Regions from separate parts of the Bradyrhizobium sp. B097 genome, predicted to be linked through region 2. Evidence: riboswitches for the same ligand, from Rfam matches in the RefSeq annotation. Region 2 holds a riboswitch; each other region holds the start of a gene.
The links. Region 2 has a riboswitch for glycine ahead of gcvT (glycine cleavage system aminomethyltransferase GcvT). Riboswitches for the same ligand answer to the same signal wherever they lie in the genome.

Region 1 (5,181 bases), 3.2 Mb from region 2:
CGATGTGTTCTTCACGCTGGATACCGAAATGAAAACCGAAATCGATTAGCGAGTTTTCTTCGCCGATCGCCTTACGCTCCTCGTAGAACGGCAGATAGGATTCCTTCAGGTTGCGAATATAGAGAAGCGCCGTCGTTACACCGCCGGAGGCCGCGGCCGCCGTCTCGGTCCGCATGTCCTCGGCGAAAGGAAACTTCACGCCGAGATGACAGTGCGGGTCGATCACCCCCGGCATCAATACCCGGCCCTCGGCGTCGATCGTGCGCTTTGCATCCGGAAGAGCGTCATCAGCTCCCGTCAATACGATTTTTCCATCCATTGCCGCAACGCCGCCGCGGAACTCTCCGTCGTGGCGCACGACCCGCGCATTCTTGATGACCAGGTCCGCTTTCATGATCTTCGCTCCAGTATTTCCTCGATCCGGCGACTGATGCCGGTCCACTGACTCCGACCGACGGTGATCGGCGCACGCGCGCCCATGCCGCGAGCCCAGAGAGCTTTCAGCCCCAGCTCGGCGGCCGCGTCCCGATCGATGGTTCCGGGAGGCGCTGCGACATCGACCAGCAGTGCATGCTTTGGCAAAAGAGCTAGTTGCTCGCGCTCGAGCAGTCGTTTCGGAACGCTGCCGATGACGATATCGGTGCTGGGCAGAATTGCCGGCAATTGTTCGAGCGTCAGCGCTTCGGCGCCCGCTGCATAGGCTGCCGCGCGCTGAACCGGGTTGCGCGCCGCGACATGAACATGGGCCCCGAGAGCGACCAGCGTCTTTGTCAGCAGCGATCCGATCGTGCCTTGCCCGACCAGGCAGACGTTGGATTTATGGATGGTGATCTGCGTATTCTCAATGATCACCCTCAGCACGCCCTCGACGATCGCCGGCCCGCGCAGCAGCATCAGGTCGACGTCCCATTCGTACTCATGCAGCGTGATACCGAGCGCTTCGGAATGAGCCTTGAGGTTGCGGTCCGCCCAACCGAGTATGATGTTTGCGGATGGCCGCATGCCGGCCAACATCTCGCGCGTTGGAATGATCTTTTCCGGGCACTTCGGTGCAAAAAGCGCGCCTTCCGCACTGATGCCCGGAATTGGAAAGAGCGCTATGTCAGCCCCCTTCAAGGCGTCGGCGGCGTCGGAAGCATGATAGACGCCCTCGATGCCCTCATCAGGCCACGGGAAACCGTACGCCCGAACGACGGCTCCAGCCCTCACGGCGCAGCGGGCGATCTCCTGTTCGCGTGCGTCGCCGGCGACTATGGCGATAACCGTGTTCTGCCAACTCATGGGGCCCTTACCTTCTCGATGAGCTGATCCCTGGACATACCGGAGATACCCATCGCTTCCGCAGTCCGCCCGCCAATCCGGAAGTCTGTTCCGACCGCGGCCTGCGCGAGGCGATAGAGCGAGGTCGCCACCGGCACATCTACCCCGGCGATCCCTGCAAATTCGATGAAGGGCAGCAGGCCATGGCCGAAATCCTCTTTGTAGTAGCGGGACTCGAGCGAGTCCGGCCCCTTGATACGGCGATTGGCCTCGCCGCCGGCAATCGCGGCGGCGTAATCGGTAACGTCGACCACATCGGCCTCGACCGTGCCGAGCAGCTTCATCTCTTCGATCAGGTTCGGCAGTTCGTGCCCGAATGCCCGGGCGACTGCCAGCCGCTCATCGTCCAGTTGCCGCATCACCCGGGCGACGCCGGGCGTCATTGCGTCGACGTAGAACGTGAAGCTGCCGCCGGTCGCTTCCACCCAAGCGGCAGCCAGCACCGCGCCAGGTGGATGCAGGATCATGTTGACGTTGGAAAGGTCGGAGGCGATCACGTCGGCTACAGGTACCACGCCCGGATACAGTTTTGCCGCGACCTCCAAGGCTTCCGCGCCTCCCTTGAGAGCCGCAGCCTTCAGTTGCTTCGCCCGACCGCTGACGGTCACAGCATCGGGGCGGTATTTGCGCGCGACATAGGTGAGCGTGGAGAATTCCGCCACCGGCGGCACTGCGCAGCCGGTGCGCGAATAGGTTTCCGCGAACTCCAGTGCCCCGCCGGTGTGACCAGGATTGAGCACGACGGGCCTGTTCGACGGCCAGCCGGCCTTGGCGAGTGCCTTGGCTATGGCCGAATGCGAGAACGTCGGAAGCGCGACCACCGCTACGTCCACCCCGGAGATGGCTGATTTGAGATCGGTCGTGATCAGGGCAGGCTTGGCGACCCCCTCGCCGAGCTTTCCGTCGAACGCAACACCGCCGAGCCTGAGATGCGGCTCGAGCGTTTCGGCCGAACGCCCCCAGAAGTGAACGGAGTGGCCCGCCTGAACCAACTCCGCGACCGAGGCCGCGCCGCCCGCCCCCGCTCCCAGTACAGCAACCTTCATTCTGGCCTCCGCAGATCCGAGCGCAAGGGCACCTCCTGAGATATATTTTGATCACAGAGTATGATCACATACGCCATTGTCAAGCTGAACGAGCGCTCGCCCACGGAGGGGTGCCCATGCATCCGCAGCAACGGACACATGGTCCGGGCGTCCGGCAACGGCGCGAAGGCCAACGCCGTGAATCCGTTCATGCCGTTTGCTCCGCGTCCAGGCGGAAATGCTCCATACGACCGGCAGTTATTTCGCCGGCGACGCATTCGGCGACCATCTCCGCCGTCGCGGCCGAAACCGTCCAACCCAGATGACCGTGGCCGGTGTTGTAGAAGACCCCGGGCATCCTGCCCTTCCCGACCCGCGGCATCATATTGGGCATCATCGGACGCAGCCCAGCCCACGGCACGACGCGATTGGTATCGACGGACGGGAACAGCGTTCGCGTCCAGTCGACCAGCGGCTTGATGCGGTCGTGGCGTATGTCGCGGTTCATGCCGTTGAGCTCTGCGGTGCCCGCCACGCGAAAGCGCGCGGCGCCCAACCGGCTGGTCACGATCTTGGCGCCGTCATCAAGCAGGCTCACCCAGGGGGCGGCCTTTTGACTCCGCTCGTCGTCGAGATGCACGGTGATCGAATAGCCCTTCACCGGATAGATATTCAGGCGATCACCGAGCATCGCAGCCAAGTTGCGACTCGCCGATCCGGCACATACGACGACGCCATCGGCCTCGATGATCTGATCGACCAGGCCCTGATCGCCGCAAGACGCCTCATACGAATGTGCGATGCGATAAACGCCGTTCCGATCGATCCGCCTCACCGTGGCGTCAAAGATGAAGCGGACACCTCGCTGCTCGCATACCTTGGCAAGTCCGTAGGTGAACTTATGGATGTCACCGGTGGAATCCGACGGGGTGTAGAAGCCGCCGAAGAAATCGCCATGCAGGGTTGGCTCGATCGACTTCACCTCCGCGGCGGTGACCGGACGACGGTCCAGGCCCCCGTCCACCAGAATCGCATTGACCTTCAATGCATGCTGGAAGCTGGCCTTGTCCCGATAGATATGCAGGATACCGCGACGTTCGTGATCGAAGTCGATGTGCTCGCGCTCAGCAATTTCGAACAGGTGCTTGCGCGCGGCAATGGCGAGCCGCACGGTCTCGATCGTATTGCTGCGATATTTTCCGATGTTGTAGACGAATTCCCCGAGCCAGGCATATTTGTGCCAGGTCGGTGCAGGATTCATCAGCAGCGGCGCATCGCGCTTCAGCATCCACTTCACTCCCTTGAAAACCGTCGACCAGCTATTCCAGACCTCGGCATTGCTCGCCGATAGCTGGCCGCCATTGGCGAACGACGTCTCCATTCCGGCATAACGCTGCCGGTCGATCACCGTGACGGAATAGCCGCGATTGAGAAGGGAATAGGCAGTGGTGACGCCGGTGATACCAGCGCCGATGACAGCGATATGGGGCATTACTCTCTCCGCGATAGAAATTGGGAGCGGACCGAAGCCCGCGGCTCATCCCCAATCTGTCGCTGTACCTGAGAGATTAGCCACGGCGGCTTGGCCGGTGCGGCGGTCCCCTTCGGTGGGCACTCGCAGTGCCACTCTCCAGATCGTTCAGCTGCATGGTCACCTTTGCCTGAGAGTTTCCTGGGGGTTGCTCCTTCGGCGCCGGCCAATACCGCCACGGCGGCGACCGGTCTCTCCCATGCAGCCTCTTGAACGCGTGAATTCTTTGGCTGCCATGCGCCTCCGCCATGGAAGGCGAGCTATCAATTCCCTCCGTCGTACAGAGTGGTGGTTGTTTCAACTTGTTCCTCATGCAGACCGGCGCGCTCGACCGCTGCCGCGGCAAGTTCGCGAGCCTTACGCCGAATCTCTGCCTCGTCGACGCCCTGCACCTTTCCATCGGCGTACAGCACCTTGCCGTCGACCCAGGTCTGGGCGATCGAAGCGGTCGACGCCGAGAACACCAGGGCTTGCAGTGGGTCGTGGAACGGCGTCCACTCCACGTGGTCGAGATCAAAGAGGATGAGATCAGCCTTCTTGCCGATCTCCAGCGAGCCGATCTCGTCGTCCCACATCAACGCCCTCGCGCCTTCGATGGTCGCCGCACGCAGGGCCTGGCGCGCCGTGAAGATATCCGGTTGCAGGCGTGCATCCTTGAACATGCCTGCGACGATCAGCATTTGCCGCATCAGATTCATGTTGCCTGCGGCCGACACCCCGTCGGTGCCGAGTCCGACTTTCACGCCCGCCTTCACCATCTCCGGATACTTTCCGATGGCGGTTGCGCCCTTGCCAAGCTTGAACGACGAACACGGGCAGAAGGCGACACTGGCGCCACGGTCGGCAAGCAGGCGGACTTCGTCGTCCGACACTGCCGCGCCATGGGCGATCACCAGGTTCTTCTGGATGCCTCCAGCCCTGTCGATGCGGGTGATCGGCCATGCGCCATACTTCTTCTCGCAGACCCTCGCCTCCTCGATCGATGTTGCAAGGTGGTAGGTCGTGCCGACGCCCAGCCTTTCGGCAAGCTTCACGGCGCCGACATGAAGTTCGAGGCTGCACGGCTCCTTGCCCTCGATGTTGACCCAGCAGCGTGCGCGGCCGTCGAGTGCACCGTTGTAGCGAATGACACAGTCCTCAAGGACCTTGAGCGCCGCTTCGGCGTTCGGGAAGAAATGATGATCGACCATTTCCTTGGTCCAGCCACGAGGAAGCTCCGGCGGAGGATTGTCGGCGGCATGCCGCCCGGTGATGCCGCGAATGCCCACCTTCTCCATCGCGCGAACGACGATTCCGGGATCGTAT
Region 2 (5,181 bases):
TCGCCGCGCGCGTCGCACGCGACAACCACGACGTCCATGCCGACCATCGCGGCCGAGGCCGGATTGGTGCCGTGCGCGGAGGAGGGGATCAGGCACACCTTGCGGTGCGGCTCGCCGCGCGCGAGGTGATAGCCACGGATCGCCAGCAACCCGGCATATTCGCCTTGCGCACCGGAGTTCGGCTGCAGCGAGATCGCGTCATAGCCGGTGATGTCGCACAGCCACTGCTCCAGCCGCTTGAACAGCGCGTGATAGCCCTTGGCCTGATCCGCGGGCGCGAACGGATGCAGATTGCCGAACGCCGGCCAGGTCAGCGGGATCATCTCGGTGGTGGCGTTGAGCTTCATCGTGCAGGAGCCGAGCGGGATCATCGCGCGGTCGAGCGCGAGGTCGCGATCGCTGAGCTTGCGCATGTAGCGCAGCAGCTCGGTCTCCGAGCGGTGGGTGTTGAACACCGGATGGGTGAGGAACGCGCTGGTGCGGCGCAGCTCCTTCGGCAGCGCCTCGCGCGCGGCCGCCTCGATCTCGGCAAAGCTGAGCTTGCCGCCGAACACGCGCCACACCGCTTCGACCGTCTCCGGCGTCGTGGTCTCATCGAGCGCGATGCCGAGCGTGGTCGCGCCGATGCGCAGATTGATCCGCTCCGCCTGCGCGCGGGAGACAATCTCGATCTGCTTCGCTCCGGCCTCGACTGTCATGGTATCGAAGAAGGCCTCGCTGGTCGGCGCAAAGCCGAGCTTGCGCAGGCCCGCGGCGAGTACGGTGGCGCGGCGATGCACGCCGCGTGCGATATAGGTCAGGCCTTCGGGGCCGTGATAGACCGCATACATCGAGGCGATCACGGCGAGCAGCACCTGCGCGGTGCAGATGTTGGAGGTGGCCTTCTCGCGGCGGATATGCTGCTCGCGGGTCTGCAGCGCGAGGCGATAGGCCGGTGCACCGCGCGAATCCACCGAAAGGCCGACGATGCGGCCGGGCAGCGAGCGCTTCAGCGTGTCGCGCACCGCCATGTAGGCGGCGTGCGGTCCGCCATAACCCATCGGCACGCCGAAGCGCTGCGCCGAGCCGATTGCGATGTCGGCGCCGAGCTCACCGGGCGAGGTCAGCAGGGCCAGCGACAGCAGGTCCGCGGCGACGATCGCAAGCGCGCCCTTGGCGCGCAGCGATGCGATCGCCGGCCGGAGGTCGCGCACCGCGCCCGTCGTGCCGGGATATTGCAGCAGCGCGCCGAGCACGTCGGCCTTGTCGAGCTCGGTCAGGGGATCGCCGACGACGAGCGCCCAGCCCAATGGGGCGGCGCGCGTGCGCATCACAGCCAGCGTCTGCGGATGCACTTCCTTGTCGACGAAGAACACCTTCGCCTTCACCTGCGAGTGGCGTTCGGCGAGCGCCATCGCTTCGGCCGCCGCGGTCGCCTCGTCGAGCAGCGAGGCGTTGGCGACATCGAGCCCGGTGAGATCGCAGATCATGGTCTGGAAATTGAAGAGGGCCTCGAGCCGGCCCTGGCTGATCTCCGGCTGATACGGCGTATAGGCGGTGTACCAGGCCGGGTTCTCCAGGATGTTGCGCTGGATCACCGCGGGCAGGATGGTGCCGGAATAGCCCTGGCCGATCAGCGAGGTGAACACCTGGTTCTGCGCGGCGAGCTCGCTCATATGCGCGAGCGCTTCGGTTTCGCTCAGCGCCCGGCCGAGATCGAGCGGCGCCTTCTGAAGGATCGACGCCGGCAGCGTCTCATTCATCAGCGCCTGCAGGCTCGCGGCGCCGACCGTCTCCAACATCGCGTTGATGTCGCGCGGGGATGGTCCGATGTGTCGGCGGACGAAATCGGTGGCGGCTTCGTTGATCGGCTTGAAGGGCGCGTTCATGGGCTAATCCTTGGGGTGATCCTCAGGCGGTGTGCGCGGCGTAGGCGGCCTCATCCATCAGGCCGCCGAGTTCGCCCTTGTCTGATATCTTCAGCTTGAAGAACCAGGCCTTGCCGCCGGCATCCGAATTGACCAGCGCGGGCTCGGCCGCGAGCGCCTCGTTGACCTCGATCACTTCGCCGGTGATCGGCGCGTAGACGTCGGAGGCGGCCTTGACGGATTCGACGACGGCAGCGGCCTCGGCCTTCTTCAGGCTGCGGCCGACCTTGGGCAGCTCGACGAACACGACGTCGCCGAGCTGCGACTGCGCGTAATCGGTGATGCCGATCGTGGCGACGTCGCCCTCGATGCGGAGCCATTCGTGGTCGGACGTGTACAGCGTCGTCATGGGGATCGGTCCTTTGGCGTTTAGCGTTTGTAGGTATTGGGAACGAAGGGCGTGGCGGCGACCTTGAGCGGCAGCCGCTGGCCGCGCACTTCGGCGAAAACCGTGGTGCCGACGGCGGAGAGGGCGGTGGGCAGATAGCCCATCGCAACCGGCGCATTGAGGCTCGGGCCGAAGCCGCCCGAGGTCACCTTGCCGATTGGCTCGGTTGAGGTCGGATCGGCAAACAGCGCGGCGCCTTCGCGCACCGGCGCGCGGCCATCGGGCTTCAGGCCGACACGGCGGCGGGAAGCGCCTTGTGCGAATTGGGTGAGAATCTTGTCAGCGCCCGGAAAACCGCCGGCGCGGGCGCCGCCGCTGCGGCGAATCTTCTGCACCGACCATTCCAGCGCGCCTTCGACCGGCGTCGTCGTGGTGTCGATATCGTGGCCATAGAGGCAAAGCCCGGCCTCGAGCCGAAGGCTGTCGCGTGCGCCGAGCCCGATCGGCAGTACATCGGGATTGTCCAGCAGTGCAGTGACCAGAGCCTCCGCCTTGTCTGCGGGCGCGGAAATCTCAAAACCGTCCTCGCCGGTATAGCCGGAGCGCGAGACGAAACAGTCAATGTCACTGAGGCGGCGCGGTCCGGCGTCCATGAATTTCATCGAACTGACATCTGGGCAAAGTTTCGCCAGCGCCGATTCGGCTTTCGGCCCCTGCAGCGCGATCAGCGCGCGATCGGCCAGCGACACGATTTCGCACGCTTCGGAGAGATGCGCGCGCAGATGGGCCTCGTCCTCGGCCTTGCAGGCGGCGTTGACCACCAGGAACAGGTGATCGCCGAAATTCGCCACCATCAGGTCGTCGAGCAGGCCGCCGTCGTCGTTGGTGAATTGCGCGTAGCGCTGCCGTCCCGGCGCGATGCCGGCGATGTCCTGCGGCACCAGTTTTTCCAGTGCGAGCGCCGCGTCGCCGACCTTGCCGGATTTGGCCTTCAGCACGAGCTGTCCCATGTGGGACACGTCGAACAGGCCGGCTTCCTTGCGGGTGTGGAGATGTTCCTTCAGCACGCCGGCGGTGTATTGCACCGGCATGTCATAGCCGGCGAACGGCACCATCTTGGCGCCGCGCGCCAGATGCAGCGCGTGCAGCGGGGTCTGTTTCAGCGGGGAGGTTTCGCGCGCAAGCATCACAGGGCCCTCGCGGTTCCCGCCGGGGACCTATTTCCCCTTGAGAAACCTGCAGAAAGCCCCATCTGTCGCTGTGCCTGAGAGTATTATCCCGTCGGCGGACGCATCGGGGAGAACCCCAGCGCCTCTTTCCAGATGTTAGACGTCACGCGGTCCTTTTGCCTGAGAGTTTCCGGGGCGGTTGCTCCTTCGGCGCCGGCGGTAAGGCCGGTCTCTCCCGACGTGACTAATAACAGGTAGGTAGAAAACACGGCGCCACCAAGACTGTCAACGCAGCTCTCGCTGCTATCCAATGGGCTTTGTGCTGCCGCGGCAAGCCCATGATCCGCCTGCACAGTTTCTGGACACCGCAGCTGGCAATGTCTAAAAGCGTTCGGCCGGAAAATGACGCCTTTTTGCGGCTGGCCGGCCCCTTTTTCCGATTGGATGAACATGAGCAGCGTCAACGACATCAGGTCGACATTTCTGAACTTCTTCAAGGAGAACGGCCACGAGATCGTGGCGTCGTCGCCGCTGGTTCCGCGCAACGACCCGACCCTGATGTTCACCAATGCCGGCATGGTGCAGTTCAAGAACGTCTTCACCGGCGTCGAGAAGCGCGGCTATCAACGCGCCACGACGTCGCAGAAGTGCGTGCGCGCCGGCGGCAAGCATAACGACCTCGACAATGTCGGCTACACCGCGCGGCATCTCACCTTCTTCGAGATGCTCGGCAACTTCTCGTTCGGCGACTACTTCAAGGAGCGCGCGATCGAGCTCGCCTGGAATCTGATCACCAAGGATTTCGGGCTGAAGAAGGACAAGCTGCTCGTCACCGTCTACCACACCGACGACGAGGCCGCCGGCTACTGGAAGAAGATCGCGGGCTTCTCGGACGATCGTATCATCCGCATCGCGACCTCGGACAATTTCTGGGCGATGGGCGATACCGGCCCGTGCGGTCCGTGCTCCGAGATCTTCATCGATCGCGGCGAGCATATCTGGGGCGGACCTCCGGGCAGCCCGGAGGAGGACGGCGATCGCTTCCTCGAATTCTGGAATCTGGTGTTCATGCAGTACGAGCAGGTGACGAAGGAGGAGCGCGTGGCGCTGCCGCGTCCCTCGATCGACACCGGCATGGGGCTGGAGCGCATGGCGGCCATCCTGCAGGGCGTCGAGAGCGTGTTCGAGACCGATCTGTTCCGCCATCTGATCGATGCGGCCGCCTCGGCCCTCGGCCATGGGCCGAACGCGCAGAACGTGGCGTCATACCGGGTGATCGCCGACCATCTGCGCTCCTCGGCGTTTTTGATTGCCGACGGCGTGCTGCCGTCGAACGAGGGCCGCGGCTATGTGCTGCGCCGGATCATGCGCCGCGCGATGCGCCACGCGCAGCTCCTGGGCGCGAGCGAGCCGCTGATGCATCGCCTGGTCTGGGCGCTGGTCCGCGAGATGGGCCAGGCCTATCCGGACCTGGTGCGCGCGGAGAAGTTGATCGAGGAGACGCTGCAGCTGGAAGAGACCCGCTTCCGCAAGACGCTGGTGCGCGGCCTGTCGATCCTCGACGAGAAGAGCGCCGGCCTCAAGAAGGGCGACATGTTCGACGGCGACACCGCGTTCACGCTGTACGACACCTATGGCTTCCCGCTGGACCTGACGCAGGATGCGCTGAAGTCGCGCGGCATCAGCGTCGACCAGGCCTCGTTCACCGATGCGATGAACCGCCAGCGCGAAAAGGCGCGTGCCTCCTGGGCAGGCTCCGGCGAGGCGGCAACCGAGA
Region 3 (5,181 bases), 3.7 Mb from region 2:
CCGCACTCCGCAAAGCCCGATCTGGGCACAATGCAGGGTCAGGGCTTGAACGTACTGAAGCAGATGTCGCTGTATTTCACGGGATTCGTTCATCAGCCGGCGCAGGTCCTCGATGCGGATCCTGTGCGCGCTTCCGGGGAAGAGCACAACAGCCTGATGCGCTGAAGGGTGCCCTCCAAACAGCAGCGAGGCGCCAACTGCGCCCCGATGTCCTATGACTGCGGTTTCAAGGATGCTGCCGATCGCAACAACTCTCAGCGAGACGAGACCGGATTCTATGAAATAAACGTGCTCAAGATGGGTTTTCGGCTCCTGGAGAATCATGCGTTCTCTCAAGATCACCGGCTCAAGGAGTTCGCCTATCGCTGCGAGATCCTGTAGCGATATTCGTGCCAAAATCTCATTCTTGGCAAAACCCCGCATATTCTGCCGCACAGTGCCGGTCCACGAAAGCATCGCTCGATTGCTCTGTTCCCGCATAGTTCAACTCAATTGAGTTGCAAGGCCAATTGAAGGGTTAATGCCATGAACAAGAAAAGCGGCCAGCCATGAGGCGTCGACGATCCAGGGCGGAGAGAGTGCGAAGACGGGCAGGCTTTGAAGATCTATTGGGGCCCCTATCTGGAGAAGCATTGGCTGGAGCCACACCGGGATCGCCTCCAACCTTAAAGAGGCCGGACCGTCCTGCCTGACAATCGCGCATTCCAGTAGTCGTTTGCATCAAGCAATCTCCCGGGCGAACTGATCCTGGCCGCTGCCAGCGCTCCTCCCGCGTGCTGTGCTCGCTTCAAGGCGCGATGTGCATCCGTTTGCCGAAGCTCCGGCGAACGCGGCTCTGGCATAGCAGTTCTCAGGAATGCCGGACGCGAGCGTTCTCTAAATTCCCTACTGACTATAGCAGGTATATATGGAATGTCAACTTGAACACAATCTCGACTGCCCGGGCGTATCTGGTGGAAGGAGCAACCGCCTGGTACCGGCCAGGCGTTGCTTCGCTCAATCCTGGAAACGGCGCTTATATATGCGATCCATATGATGCCGACACGGAGCCTGTACCGCTTGCGGCCACAACTTCATTGGCATGATGCGGGAAACGATCCCGCAATTCCTCGCGGATCATCCTTTGGCCGCCGGTCTCACTCCCGGGCCCGTTCTATTCCGCGGCTGAAATATCAGCGCGACGATGCCACGGAAGTTGCGGGTGCCCGCAAGGTGCTTCGCTGCGCCAGGCAGCATGACGGTATGCCCGTCGTGCCCGCACGCAGGCATTTTTCCGGCGCGTCCTCGATGACCAGGCCTTGCCCGAGGGGCTTCCAGTATGGGCAATGCGTCCATGTCCGCCCTGAGCCCGATGGTGGCCCGTCGCCGCCGTTTCCCTGTATGAGCGCGACGACGCCCATCTCCGCGATGCCGGTGACAACATGGTTTATGCCAAACGAGGCGAGTTTCCCGGCGATGAATCCAGCCGTGTTGCTGAGCTGAAATTCCACTTCCGGATTCTGGTACAGATACTGCCGCTAGCCGCTGGCTTCCCGTTGAAGCGTCCGGAACGTATCGATCTTGTTCAGCTGTCTCTTTGCCGGATCCGGGACGGGCCTCCTGCTTGCTTGTGAGCGTCTCGAACAGAGCGCTGTTGGCCCGAAGGACGAATAGAAGGTCGCAGCCTCAAGGCGAAGAAAAACGCTTCGAGCGGGTTATGCCTCCTGTGCCGCAAACAAAGCGCACCGGGGTCATGCCATGGCAGTCGGGGCCCGCCCTGGCCGCAACACGCGATCTTTCACTCTCGGCGGGGCCGAGGCAAGTGTGGCGCAGGCATTCAGTGCATTGATGACAGAAAGCTCCGACCGCAGACAGGAGAGAAAGCGGCGGCCATTCGACAGCCGGCCGGGTCGCTCTAGACATGGGCGACGGGCATGGACCAGGCCGGATCACGATGCTTCTGCCAGTACATGTCGATCATGCGCCGCGTGATCGGACCGACGCAGCCGCCGGCGATCGGGGCTGCGTCGACGCGGGTCACGGGCATGATGCCTCCCGCGGTCGATGTGATGAAGACCTCGTCGGCGGCGCGCAGTTCCGCGGGAGAGACGTCGGCAGCTTTGGCGGGCAGTCCGATCTCCGCGCAAAGGTCGAACACGCTTCGGCGCGTGATGCCGGGAAGGACGCCAAATGCCGGAGTACGCAGCGCGCCGTCCCTGACGATGAAGACATTGAAGCCCGGACCTTCCGCAATATTTCCGTTGGCGTCCAGAACAAGTGCGGTTTCGCCGCCGGCGTCATAGGCATCGAACAGGCCCATCACGAGGTCCAGCCAATGATAGTTCTTGATGGAAGGGTCGACCGATTTTGGGGAAATTCGAATAGTCCCGCTGATCGAAACATGCAGCCCGCGTTCGAGTTGCTCCTTGCTGGCGACGGAACCGAAGGGCACGGCAAACGCGATGAAGCGGTTCTCCGCCTGGCGCGGATCACGGCTGAAGGTCGGCGACGATCCGCGTGTGCAGATCATCTCTACATACGCGGACTTGTGACCCGAGAGCGCCACACAATTGTGGAGGATCTCCTCCACCTCGTCGCGGCTGTACGGGAGTTTCATACGAAGGCGCTCCACACTGCGCCAGAACCGGTCCAAATGGAGATTGAGGCGGAAGAACCGCCCCTCCCACACATGTGCAGTATCATAGGTTGCATCGGAGTGAAGGAAGCCATAGTCCAGCACCGAAACTTTGGCCTGGGACACAGGAAGATACTGACCATCCATGAATGCTATGCCGTGAGGATAACGACGCCGGTCAATGTGATTCTGTTCGGTGCCTGGCAGCGCATTTGCGGCGTCAGTCAGTGTGATCTTCACGGTGGTTCTCCGGGCGATTTGCCTTGCCGCCGCGGTACGGTCCGTCACCAAATCGCAACTTCCCGTCGGCAGCCGCTTCTGGTTCTCACGTCTTGCCGGTGCCTGGAAATCAATTGCAGGCCATATGCGCAACGAACGCTCCAAATTGCCTGTCGTCGTGGATGAATTCATGCATCGCCCGCTTCCCGAGACCAGCGTTTCGTGGGTTGCTTTTGCGGCGTCGGGCTTCTCAAGAAGAGCGAGAGCAAGCCGCCCGGCGTGCGGCTCGTGGCGATGACCTTCTTCGGGGCTCTGCCGCGACCCGGTGGTTTCATCAATTCCACGCTCTTTGAACGCAAAGGGCAGGGTGGCGATAGCGCCGTTGCCGTCGCTGAAGTTGAAAGGCCCACAGACAGAAGAGCCCGTGGGACAATGACGCGGTCCGGTCCCTTGGGGCACCGCGTACCAGCCGGGCTGTCGGCCTGAAGCGCGGACGGCCCGGTAGGGGCTGGTTCTTGCGATCGCCTCGTGCGGGTTACGCCTCAAGAAGTCTTTGCCATGACTTGCGTCGTTCTTTGTACCGTCTATTTCATCGACCGGAGCATTTTGGCGCAAATCTACTGCCAAATATGTCATTGATCGCGCCGCGGCGCACTGAAGAGCCGTTGCGGCCGGTCTGGCGTGCCTGCGAAGTGCGAGAACTCGAAGCATGAACGCGATTTGGCATCCGGCATTACGAGGAGACGCATGTGAGAATAGAGCCCTGCGCGGCAGATGATCCGGAAATGGAATAGCCGTTCTCAAGGCTTGGATAGGAGAGGCACCTGTCGAAGGTGCGCCGACGGAGCACCCCCAGGAAACTCTCAGGCAAAAGGACTTCCAATGCCGAACAATCTGAAGAGCAGCCGCGATCGGCGCTCACCGAAGGGGATCCTCTCGCAGCGAGGAAAAATCTCTCAGGTAGAAGACAGATGGAGGCCAGGACTGGCGGAAGGCCGAACCCTGCTGTTGGAGAGATAACGTCCCATATCATCGTTCAGGTGCAGGCATCGCTGGCGTCACAACGGCTTACGCGCTGTTGCAACGTGGCCACCAGGTGACCGTGATCGATCGCCACCGTTATCCGGCAATGGAAACGTCATTTGCAGATGGCGGTCAGCTACTGTCATGCATAACGGCGGAAATGGCCGCGGGGCTGGTGGGCGGCACTGCCAATGCCGGTGTGAGCAGCTGATCCCCTTGGAGGAGCTGCCGGCCGATCGCAACCCAGCTCTTCCAGGGAATATTGCGAACCGGCCTGCGCGAGCCGCGGGAACGATAGAGCGAGCCTGGGACGTTCGTGCTTTCGAGCCCGAATGATTCAGCGGACAGTTCGATATCGAGAGGCCGTTGATTTGCCTCGTTCCCGCTACACCCTGATTCTCGGCTCGAATTTAACGCGATCAAGCGTGATCATGCTCTGGAATTTCCGTACGTTCGGATTTGTGTAAAGCTTCGTCTTCACGAAGAGGTCGAACGCCTCAACGTCGTCGACGGTAACGACCAGAACGAAATCGGCATCGCCGGTGACCATGTAGCACTGGCTGACCTCATTGGCGGCGCGCATTGCGCGTTTGAAATCGTCCACAAGGTCAAGCCGCTCCCGGTCGAGTTGAACTGTGACAACGACAGTCAGCGATTTGCCGAGCGCTTTCGGATCGACGAGCGAGATATCCGCAACTATCACGCCATTCGAACGCAGCTTGTTCACCCGTCGCATGCACGAGGCTGGAGACGAGCCCACGGCTTCCGCGAGCTCGGCAAAGGAAAGCTGGTTGTTTCTCTGCAGGGTCGCAAGAATTCGTCGATCCAGGTCGTCCATTTGCCGCACCCGGCTATCTCTTAAAGGGTTCCAATCGCGAGGCACCGCATTGGTATCGAAATCAGCGAGCGAATTTTCTAGGTTGCATCGATCCTGCGGTGCTTGTTTCACCGGGCTGCGCATTTTGCAACCAAACTCTATTCCGTCCTGCGGTCTGAACCGTTGGGGGCCAGCCGAACAGCTGCGCCGGCCAATCGACCCAACTAAAGGCCGCGAAAAGAAGGCTCGGGCGTCCCGGGCGTCCCGAGCCAACGGGCCCACGAATGGTTGACACCAGGAACGCTGCGCCGGAGCCGAAATCGTGGAGCTGTTGCTTATGAGTGAAAATATCGTCCTGGAAGAACACTGTTGGCAGGCGCTTTGTCAGGCTGATGTGTCAGCCCAGGAAAGAGCCAGCGAGGTCACCGCCGAAATCGGCCGAAGACCGCACTCTTCGGCCCGCGGGGGCAACACCCGGATCTTAAATCCGCTGCCAGTCCGCCAATTC

Region 1: another riboswitch for glycine. It lies ahead of AAFG07_RS30685 (D-amino acid dehydrogenase); the one in region 2 lies ahead of gcvT (glycine cleavage system aminomethyltransferase GcvT).
Region 3: another riboswitch for glycine. It lies ahead of AAFG07_RS33040 (FAD-dependent oxidoreductase); the one in region 2 lies ahead of gcvT (glycine cleavage system aminomethyltransferase GcvT).

The regions. Positions count from the first base shown of each region.
Region 1 covers NZ_CP152412.1:6,631,073-6,636,253, forward strand. Annotated here, with positions in the region: gene AAFG07_RS30670 (amidohydrolase family protein) at 1-394, opposite strand, end outside; gene AAFG07_RS30675 (dipicolinate synthase subunit DpsA) at 391-1,281, opposite strand; gene AAFG07_RS30680 (NAD/NADP octopine/nopaline dehydrogenase family protein) at 1,278-2,366, opposite strand; gene AAFG07_RS30685 (D-amino acid dehydrogenase) at 2,554-3,837, opposite strand; glycine riboswitch at 3,984-4,086, opposite strand; gene AAFG07_RS30690 (amidohydrolase family protein) at 4,140-5,181, opposite strand, start outside.
Region 2 covers NZ_CP152412.1:3,459,039-3,464,219, forward strand. Annotated here, with positions in the region: gene gcvP (aminomethyl-transferring glycine dehydrogenase) at 1-1,868, opposite strand, end outside; gene gcvH (glycine cleavage system protein GcvH) at 1,891-2,256, opposite strand; gene gcvT (glycine cleavage system aminomethyltransferase GcvT) at 2,277-3,422, opposite strand; glycine riboswitch at 3,564-3,652, opposite strand; gene alaS (alanine--tRNA ligase) at 3,855-5,181, shown strand, end outside.
Region 3 covers NZ_CP152412.1:7,191,194-7,196,374, reverse strand. Annotated here, with positions in the region: gene AAFG07_RS33055 (Crp/Fnr family transcriptional regulator) at 1-480, opposite strand, end outside; gene AAFG07_RS33050 (M20/M25/M40 family metallo-hydrolase) at 1,117-1,335, opposite strand; gene AAFG07_RS33045 (aminotransferase class IV) at 1,895-2,842, opposite strand; glycine riboswitch at 3,636-3,721, shown strand; glycine riboswitch at 3,722-3,814, shown strand; partial or broken gene AAFG07_RS33040 (FAD-dependent oxidoreductase) at 3,882-4,004, shown strand; gene AAFG07_RS33035 (Lrp/AsnC family transcriptional regulator) at 4,242-4,694, opposite strand; gene AAFG07_RS33030 (hypothetical protein) at 5,011-5,181, shown strand, end outside.